DNA from 3 places in the Variovorax sp. PAMC26660 genome. Region 2 is predicted to be linked to each of the others. Evidence: predicted binding sites of a transcription regulator. Region 2 holds the regulator's gene; each other region holds the start of a gene.
What was found. The regulator sigma-54, encoded in region 2, starts transcription at its own class of promoters, with help from an activator protein. The targets are predictions, from matches to a motif close to TGGCANGNAANCTGCTTT.
Positions count from the first base shown of each region.

Region 1: glnA (type I glutamate--ammonia ligase) is a predicted target of sigma-54. The motif match lies at 1,936-1,953, and genes of this name have one in related genera.
Region 3: H7F35_RS33010 (flavin monoamine oxidase family protein) is a predicted target of sigma-54. The motif match lies at 1,696-1,713, and genes of this name have one in related genera.

Region 1 is NZ_CP060295.1:4,683,596-4,686,816, reverse strand. Features, by position in the region: gene H7F35_RS21995 (hypothetical protein) at 1-331, opposite strand, end outside; gene glnA (type I glutamate--ammonia ligase) at 475-1,890, opposite strand; gene H7F35_RS21985 (competence/damage-inducible protein A) at 2,037-2,837, opposite strand; gene H7F35_RS21980 (EI24 domain-containing protein) at 2,834-3,221, opposite strand, start outside.
Region 2 is NZ_CP060295.1:3,107,664-3,110,884, reverse strand. Features, by position in the region: gene H7F35_RS14925 (phospholipase D family protein) at 1-788, opposite strand, end outside; gene rpoN (RNA polymerase factor sigma-54) at 799-2,397, opposite strand; gene lptB (LPS export ABC transporter ATP-binding protein) at 2,415-3,209, opposite strand; gene lptA (lipopolysaccharide transport periplasmic protein LptA) at 3,206-3,221, opposite strand, start outside.
Region 3 is NZ_CP060295.1:7,036,530-7,039,750, reverse strand. Features, by position in the region: gene H7F35_RS33025 (sulfite exporter TauE/SafE family protein) at 1-800, opposite strand, end outside; gene H7F35_RS33020 (cell division protein ZapA) at 1,077-1,412, opposite strand; gene H7F35_RS33015 (DUF904 domain-containing protein) at 1,409-1,633, opposite strand; gene H7F35_RS33010 (flavin monoamine oxidase family protein) at 1,749-3,221, shown strand, end outside.

The sequences.
Region 1 (3,221 bases), 1.6 Mb from region 2:
CTTGCCGAGCCTCGGCCTTCTTGAGCTCGGATTCGAGCACCGAGCGGGCCTCGCCATCGCGGGCGCGCTGGTCGACGCCTTCGACGCGCGGGCTGCCGGCCGGCGCACGCGCGGCGGACGAACCGGAACCGCCCCCCGAGCCACCGCCCGACGCCTTGGTGCCCTGGACGACGGTGACATTGCCGCCTTCCATGACCTTGCAGCCCTTTTGCTGGGCGATGGTGGCGTTGTTGGTGTACTCGTTGCCGCAACGCCAGACGCGCTCCTGCGCGAGCGCGGGCATCGCAGCGATCAGTGAACCGGCCAGGAAAATGAGGGGAGCAGTCTTCATGTGTATCGGTGGAGGGCGCAACAAAGGCGCATTTTCATGCAATTCGACGCCACTGGTGACCAGATGTTCCACGCCAAGGAAAAAGGACGGCCGGGGCCGTCCTTTTGTCTTACTTCCCCGTGAGGGGCTTGCCGATCAGGCGATTACAGCGAGTAGTACATGTCGAATTCGACAGGGTGCGTCGCCATGCGGAAGCGGGTGACTTCCTGCATCTTGAGCTCGATGTACGCGTCGATGTACGCATCGGTGAACACGCCGCCCTTGGTCAGGAACGCACGATCCTTGTCGAGGTATTCCAGAGCCTGGTCGAGGCTGTGGCACACGGTCGGGATCAGCGCGTCTTCTTCCGGCGGCAGGTGGTACAGGTCCTTGCTGGCGGCTTCGCCCGGATGGATCTTGTTTTCCACGCCGTCGAGGCCAGCCATCAGCAGCGCAGCAAAGCCCAGGTACGGGTTCATCAGCGGATCGGGGAAGCGCGCTTCGACGCGGCGGCCCTTGGGGTTCGCCACGAACGGAATGCGGATCGAGGCCGAGCGGTTCTTGGCCGAGTAGGCCAGCTTCACCGGGGCTTCGAAGCCGGGCACCAGGCGCTTGTAGCTGTTGGTGCCGGGGTTCGTGATGGCGTTCAGGGCACGGGCGTGCTTGATGATGCCGCCGATGTAGTGCAGCGCGAAGTCCGACAGGCCCGCATAGCCGTCGCCGGCGAACAGGTTCTTGCCGTCCTTCCAGACCGACTGGTGCACGTGCATGCCGGAGCCGTTGTCGCCAACGATGGGCTTGGGCATGAACGTGGCGGTCTTGCCGTAGGCGTGGGCCACGTTGTGGATCACGTACTTCTGCAGCTGGACCCAGTCGGCGCGCTGGACCAGCGTGCTGAACTTGGTGCCCAGTTCCATCTGGCCGGCGTTGGCCACTTCATGGTGATGCACTTCGACCGGGATGCCCAGGGCTTCGAGCACCAAGCACATTTCCGAGCGCATGTCCTGGAAGCTGTCGACCGGGGGAACCGGGAAATAGCCGCCCTTGACCGCCGGACGATGGCCGGTGTTGCCGTGCTCGTATTCCTTGTCGGTGTTCCACGAGGCTTCTTCGGAGTCGATCTTCACGAAGCAGCCCGACATGTCGTTCTTCCAGCGGACGCCGTCGAACACGAAGAATTCGGGTTCCGGACCGAAGAAGGCGGTGTCGCCCAGGCCCGAAGCCTTCATGTACGCCTCGGCGCGCTTGGCGAGCGAACGCGGATCGCGCTCGTAGGCCTTGCCGTCGGCGGGGTCGATCACGTCGCAGGTCAGGATCAGCGTCGTTTCTTCGAAGAAGGGGTCGATGTTGGCGGTGTTCGGGTCGGGCATGAGCTGCATGTCGGAGGCTTCGATTCCCTTCCAACCAGCGATGGACGAGCCGTCGAACGCGTGGCCCGAGGTGAATTTGTCTTCATCGAAGTGCGACACAGGCACGGTCACGTGCTGCTCTTTGCCGCGGGTGTCGGTGAAGCGGAAGTCGACGAACTTGACCTCGTTTTCCTTGACGAGCTTGAGTACATCGGCGACGGTCTTTGCCATCAGTTTCTCCTGAGTTGGATGGTGGTTAGGAATACAGGGACGAGGGATGCAGTTTCTGTGCCATTGTCACCTCACCCCGCGAGGCTTTGGTGACCACTGCATACGCCAAATGGAGGCGGAAATTCACCAATTTGGTGCAATAAACATTAGCGCACCAATTCTGGGCCGAGCTTGGCATCAAAGGTGTGCAACCCTTCGATCAGCTGAGCATAGGCGGCATCGAGCCGGCCCGGGTCACCTTTCACGCCCAGCTCGATGTGGCGGCCGTATTCGGGGTGATCGACGCTGGGCAGGCTGAACACCTTGATGCCGGCATGCGTGTCTTCGATGGCCTGCATCAGCGGGGTGAGCGTGGCTTCCATCGCACCGAAAACGATCACCGACTTCTCGGCAACGGCATCGCGGGTGAACAGCTCGGCGTAGCGGCTGTCGAGCACCGACTCGATCATCGGCCAGGCCATGACCGGAAAGCCCGGCACGAAGTGCACATGCTCGACGCTGAAGCCCGGGATCTTGTTGTACGGGTTGTGAATGAGCGTGGCGCCCTGCGGAAACACGCCCATGTTGAGCCGGTGCACGTTGTCGGCCCTGTCCGGCTCGTAGGTCACGCCCTGCTCGCGCGCCGTGTCCTGCATGCGTTCGCGGATCAGCAGTTCGGCCTCGGGGTGCAGCGCCAGCGGCACGCGCAGTGCCTTGGCAGCGCACTGGCGGGTGTGGTCGTCGGGCGTGGCACCGATGCCACCGGTCGAGAAGACGATGTCGCCGGAGGCAAAGGCGCGCTCGAGCGCGGCGGTGATGCGCGCGGGCTCGTCGCCGACGTACTCGGCCCAACTGAGCTGCAGGCCGCGCGCGGCGAGCAGTTCGATGACCTTGGTCATGTGCTTGTCGGCCCGCTTGCCGGAAAGGATCTCGTCGCCGACGACGATGAGACCGAATGCGCGTGTCATGGTGAACCCCATTGAGAAAGAGCAGCCTTGTCGGCTTCGATGGCCGCCGTGCCGCTGGCCGCCGAAGCCTCGGCGGCGGCGCGCTGGGCACGCAGTTGCCCGAGCGCGTCGAGGCAGTAGTGCGCGAACCAGAGCGCGGAGAAGGCAAAAACCAGTGTGTAGATCCAGATGGCGATCGGCACCAGCACGAAGAAGGCAGCGGCGAACAGCAGGCCCGAAGCCCAGACGATGCTGGGTGCGGCGCCCAGGTAGCCGCACAGCACGCCGATGCACAGCAGCGGCAACCGGTGCGCGCGCAGCAATGTGGCGCGCTCTTCGGGGCTGGCATGCTCGGCCAGCGCGTCGAAGCTCATCACGCGGTAGGTGAGCCAACCCCAGATCAGT
Region 2 (3,221 bases):
GCGACATCGAAGCGTTTTTGCAGTTCTTCGCGCGACAGGCCGCTCGCCACCACCGACTGGATCGGCCGCACGTAGACGCTGTTCCAGTACTGGTCGAACAGGCTGCCCAGGCGTGGCACCAGCGCGCCGGCGACGAAGGTGTCGAGGTCGATGAAGTTCTCGCCCGAGGTGCGCGTGAAGTACTGGTTGCCGATGTTGCGCCCGCCCGCCACCGCCATCGCGCCATCGGCGATGAACAGCTTGTTGTGCATGCGGCGGTTGACCCGCTCGAAATCGAACAGCGACGCAGTGAAGCGCTTGAGCAGGCTGCCGCGCCCGGCCGGAAACGGGTTGAACAGGCGCAGCTCGACATTCGGCGTGGCGGCCAGGCCGAGCAGCAGTTCGTCTTCGCCCGAGGTGTAGAGGTCGTCCATCAGCAGGCGCACCCGCACGCCGCGCTGGGCCGCGTCGCGCAGGGTGCGCAGCAGGTAGCGGCCGGTCTCGTCGTTCTCGATCTGGTAGTACTGCACGTCGAGCGTGCGCTGGGCGCGGCGCGCCAACTGGATGCGGGTGTCGAAGGCAAAGTCGCCGCCCGGCATCAGGCGAAAGCCGCTCAGATCGGGGTCGGGCTGGGAAGCCAGCGCGATCTTGCCGAGCGCGGTGTCGGTCGATGCGGCCATGGCCTTGGTGGGTGGGCGCGGCGCCTCGTCGGGCAAGTTGGCGCAGCCGGCGAACAGCGACACCACCGCCAGGAAAAAGACCCAACGTCCACAGCGCGACAGCAGGCGGCTCCGTGGGCGATGGGCCATTGGCGGTCTTCTACAGGGCTTTGCGCAGGTTCGCGGGCGCGATGCGCAGCGCTTCGCGGTACTTGGCCACCGTGCGCCGCGCGCATTCGATGCCTTGTTCCTTCAGCATCTCGGAGATCTGGCTGTCCGACAGCGGCTTCTTGATGCTCTCGGAGGTCACGAACTGCTTGATGAGCGCGCGCACCGCGGTGCTCGATGCGTTGCCGCCGGTCTCGGTGCCCAGCGCAGAGCCGAAGAAATACTTGAGCTCGACCGTGCCGAAAGGCGTGGACATGTACTTGGCGGTGGTCACGCGCGAGATGGTCGACTCGTGCAGCCCCAGTTCGTCGGCAATCTCGCGCAGCACCAGCGGCCGCATCGCGAGTTCGCCGTGCACGAAGTAGCTCTTTTGCCGTTCGACGATGGCATTGCTCACGCGCAGGATGGTGTCGAAGCGCTGCTGGATGTTCTTGATGAACCAGCGCGCCTCCTGCAGACGCTGCGACAGCGCCTGGCTGCCCTCGCCCTTGTGCGCCTTGAGCGCGCCAGCATAGATGTCGTGCACGCGCAGGCGCGGCATCACCTCGGGGTTCAGCATGACGCGAAACTTGATGCCGGTGCCGCGTCCGGTCTTGGTGACGATCACGTCGGGAATGACGATGTTGCGCTCGACGTCGACAAAGCGGCGCCCCGGCTTGGGTTCGAGCCGCGCAATGACCTGCAGCGCCGAGCGCACCAGCTCCTCGTTGCTGCGGGTGAGCGTGGCCAGCCGCTTGAAGTCGCGTCGCGCGAGCAGCTCCATCGGCTGCTTGCAGATGGCAATGGCGATCTTGTAGACCTGCGCCTGCGCTTCGTCCATGTCGCGGTCTTCGGCAGCCAGTGCGCGCAACTGGATGCCCAGGCATTCGCCCAGGTCGCGCGCGCCCACGCCCACGGGCTCCAAGCTCTGCAGCAGGCCCAGCGCCACCTGAAAGTGGTGCACGAGGTCGTCGAACTGATCGTTGTCGTCGCCCGCGAGGCCCGAAGCCAAGGCAGGCAGCGAGTCTTCGAGGTAGCCGTCGTCGTTGAGCGACTCGATCAGGAAGCGCAGCGCGGCGCAGTCGTTTTCGTTCAGGCGCAGGCTCAGCGCCTGGCGGTGCAGGAACGATTGCAGCGACTCCTGGCTGCGTGCGAGTTCGGTGGCGTCGGCGCGCTCGTCGTTGCCCAGGTTGTTCTGTCGCGCGGGTGCATCGCTGCCCCACTCGCTGTCGTCCGGTGCCATGTCGACGGTGCCGTCGCCTTCCCAGTCGGGCTCGCGCTCGGCGATCTCGGCGGCGGGGCCGTCGGATTCGCCCGGGGTGCTGGTCTCGGTGGACGCGGTGCTCGTGCTGCTGGTGGGCGCCGAGGCGAATTCGCTTTCGGCGGCTTCGCCTGCCTCGTCGCGCTGGACCGGCGTGTCGACGGCATCGAGCCCGAACTCCTCACGCGCCGCTTCTTCGGCGGTGCGTTCGAGGAACGGGTTCTCGTCGAGCATCTGCTCCACCTCCTGGCTCAGTTCGAGCGTGGAGAGCTGCAGCAGACGGATCGACTGCTGCAGCTGGGGTGTGAGCGCGAGATGCTGCGAGACGCGAAGGGACAGCCCTTGCTTCATGGGGAAAGCCGCCCTCCCTACATCCGGAAGTGTTCGCCCAGGTACACCCTGCGTACTTCGGCGTTGTCGACGATCTCCGAGGGCGTGCCTTGTGCCAGCACATGCCCGTCGCTGATGATGAACGCGTGATCGCAGATGCCCAGCGTTTCACGCACGTTGTGGTCGGTGATGAGCACGCCGATGCCGCGCTCTTTCAGGAAACTGATGATCCGCTGGATTTCAATGACCGCGATCGGGTCGATGCCGGCAAAGGGTTCGTCCAGCAGGATGAAGCGCGGCTGGGTGGCCAGCGCGCGCGCGATCTCGACGCGGCGGCGCTCGCCGCCCGACAGGGCGAGCGCAGGCGAATCGCGCAGGTGGTCGACCCGCAGGTCGGTCAGCAGCTCGGTCAGGCGCTCTTCGATGTGCTGCTTCGACAGGGACACGAGCTTGCCGCTTTCGTCGGGCTCGCTCTGGAGTTCCAGCACGGCACGCACGTTTTCCTCGACCGTGAGCTTGCGGAAGATCGAGGCTTCCTGCGGCAGGTAGCTCAGGCCCATGCGGGCACGGCGGTGGATCGGCATGTGGGCGATGGGCTCGCCGTCGATCGTGATGTCGCCCGCGTCGGCACGCACCAGGCCCACGATCATGTAGAACGAAGTGGTCTTGCCGGCGCCGTTGGGCCCCAGCAGGCCGACGACTTCGCCCTTCTGCACGTCGAGCGAGACGTCCTTGACGACCGTGCGGCTGCCGTAGCTCTTCTTCAGGCCGCGCGCGACCAGGCGGCTGCCCGGCTTGCCGTTGGCGTCCTGGGTTCCAGCGGTTTCGATCACTTTCGGGTTTCT
Region 3 (3,221 bases), 3.5 Mb from region 2:
TAGGCGGCCAGCACATAGAGGATGCTCGCGAACACGCGCTTGAGCTTCTTCACCGGCAGGCTGTGCGCCGCCTTCGCACCCAGCGGTGCGGTGAACACGCTGCACGCCGCAATCACCACCAGCGCGGGCAGCCAGATGTAGCCGAAGGCGCCAGCCGGCAGGCCCTGCACCGATTGGCCGCTGATGACATAGCCCAGCACGTTGGCCACCGCAATCGGAAAGCCGAGCGCTGCGCTGGTGGCCACCGCGTTGTGAATGGCCACGTTGCACCAGGTCATGAAGGGCACGCTGATGAAGCCGCCACCCGCGCCGACCAGGCCTGATATGAAACCGATGGCGCCGCCCGCCGCAAGCTGGCCGCCGGTGCCCGGCATCTGGCGAGTGGGCTTGGGTTTCTTGTCGAGGAACATCTGCGTGGCCGAGAAGCCCACGAACAGCGCGAAGAAGATGGCGAGCGCCGTGCCCTTGAGCAACGCGAACACGCCGAGGCTGCCCGCGAGGCTGCCGATCACGATGCCGGGTGCCAGCCGCTGCACGATGTCCCAGCGCACCGCGCCACGCTTGTGGTGCGCGCGCACGCTCGACACCGAGGTGAAGATGATCGTCGCCATCGAAGTTGCGATGGCCATCTTCACCGCAAGGTCGGCCGGCACGCCGCGCTGGCCCATGATGATCGTGATGAACGGCACCATCAGCATGCCGCCGCCGATGCCCAGCAGGCCCGCGAGGAAACCGGTGCCCAGGCCGAGCGCGGCGAGTTCGGCGATCAACAAAGGGTCGAGCAGGGCGGCAAGGTTCACGGGACGGGCTCTTGAAAAAGCAACGGCCCCGTGCGATGAAGCAGGGGGCCGTGGCGAAAAAGGTGTCTGCAGATGGTGTGCCGGACCCGCATCCTGAACCAGGGTTCAGGTGGGCGAGGGCAGCAAGACTTCGGGTTCATCTAACGCGAGATGATCACACCCGTCAAGCGATGTACCAAGCCCGGCTCCGGAGAGCATTGGAACAAGGAAATATTAAGCCCGACACGTCTGCAGACGAGGTGGATTTTACGCCTTGTCTATGTCGGTCGGACGTATTCAGAGCAAATGCCCATCGCCGGCCAACGCTTGATCGAGTCTTTGAATGAGCTGCGCCGCTTTCGGATCGGCTTCGCCCGCTTGCGTTGCGGCTGTGGACGCGGGTGCAGGCGCCGGTGCTGCCGCCACTGCGGCCTGTTGCGCGGCGAGATCGAACGCCAGATTCAGTGATGCGAGCACCGCAATGCGGTCGCGCGCCTTGACCTTGCCCGCGTCGCGGATCTTGCACATGGCCGCGTCCACGCGTTCGACGGCATCGCGCAGTTGCGGCTCGCCGCCGTCGGGACAGCCGAGCAAATAGCTCTGGCCCATGATCTGTACTTCTATCTGCTTCATGCGGGGGAGTCTTGGGATGGGGGTTCGGCCGGCAGCCGTTCGAGCAGGGCGTCCAGGCGCGTGCGGGCTGCGGCGAGCCGCGACTTCAGGGCATCGCGTTCGCGCGTGAGCGCATCGACTTGTTCCTGCAACAGCGCATTGGTGCGCTGCACCTCTTCATGGCGCACAAGCAGTCGTTCAACACGCTCGGCGATCTGATCGATGGGGCTGGAGGCGGGCATGGTTGGCGATTGTAGTTTCCCGGGAATGCGGTGCCGCCGATGGTGCGCGCGGTGCTTGGGCTTGGCATGGATTCTGCTGCCTTCCAGTTGCCTTTCAAACTCCCATAGCCAGTCAATGACCACGAAGAACAACACTTTATTCAGTCGGCGCGACCTGCTCACGCTCATCGGCAAGACCGCCGGAGGCGGCGCGATGTACCAGGCGATGACCTCGCTGGGCTTTGCCGCCGAGTCCAACTACAACGGGCCACCCAAGCTCGACGGTGCAAAGAAGGGTGCGTCGGTGCTGGTTCTTGGTGCGGGCCTGGCCGGCATGGCCGCCGCGCTCGAGCTGCGCAACGCGGGCTACTCGGTCAAGGTCCTCGAGTTCAGCAACCGCGCGGGCGGCCGATGCTGGACGCTGCGCGGAGGCGACACCTTCACCGAGCTGGGCGGTGCCGTGCAGCAGTGCGGCTTCGCCAAGGGCGAGTACTTCAATCCGGGGCCGTGGCGCATTCCCTATCACCACCATGCGGTGCTTGGCTATTGCAAGCGCCTGGGCGTGGCGCTGGAGCCCTTCATCCAGGTCAACTACAACGCGCTGGTGCATTCGAGCAAGGCCTACGGCGGCAAGCCGCAGCAATACCGCCATGTGCAGGCCGACTACCAGGGCTATGTGGCCGAACTGCTCGGCAAGGCCACCACCCAGGGCAGTCTCGATGCGGCGCTGACGAAAGAAGACAAGGAAAAGCTGCTCGAAGGCCTGCGCCGCTGGGGCGCCCTTGACACGCAGTTCCGCTATCGCGAAGGCGCCATCAGCAGCGACCGCCGCGGCTATGAAGTCGATGCGGGCGGCGGCCTGATGCCGCTGGCCAAGCCATCGAAGCCGCTCGACATGAGCGAGCTGCTGCAATCCAACCTCTGGCGCTACATTGCCAGCGGACAAGACTACGAATTCCAGAGCGCGATCTTCCAGCCCGTGGGCGGCATGGACATGATCGCCAAGGCCTTCCAGAAAGAAGTCGGCAGCCTGATCCGCTACGGCGCCAAGGTCACGAAGATCGAGCAGAACGACCGCAGCGTGACCGTCACTTACACAGACGCGTCCAAGGGCGATGCGGTCACGCAGGCCAAGGCCGACTGGTGCCTGTGCACCATTCCGCTGTCGGTGCTGAGCCAGATCGACATCCAGGTCGGCGCGCCGATGCAGGAGGCCATCAACGCCGTGCCCTACGGCGCATCGGTGAAGGTGGGCCTGCAGTTCAAGCGCCGCTTCTGGGAAGAAGACGAGCACATCTACGGCGGCATCAGCTACACCGATCTGCCGATCTCGCGCATCTCGTACCCCTCGACGCGCTATGGCGCCAAGGGCAAGTCGGTGGTGCTCGGCGCCTATGTGTTCGACGGCCCGAACTCCTACGAATTCACCGCCATGGCACCCGAGGAGCGTGTGCGCCGCGCCGTCGAGTTCGGCACGCAACTGCATCCGCAGTACGCGAGCGAATTCGACAACGGCATTTCCGTGGGTTGGCACCGTGTGCCCGGCTCGCACGGCTGCTACGGCATGTGGACCGACGAAACACGCCAGAAGCACTACAAGAACCTGTGC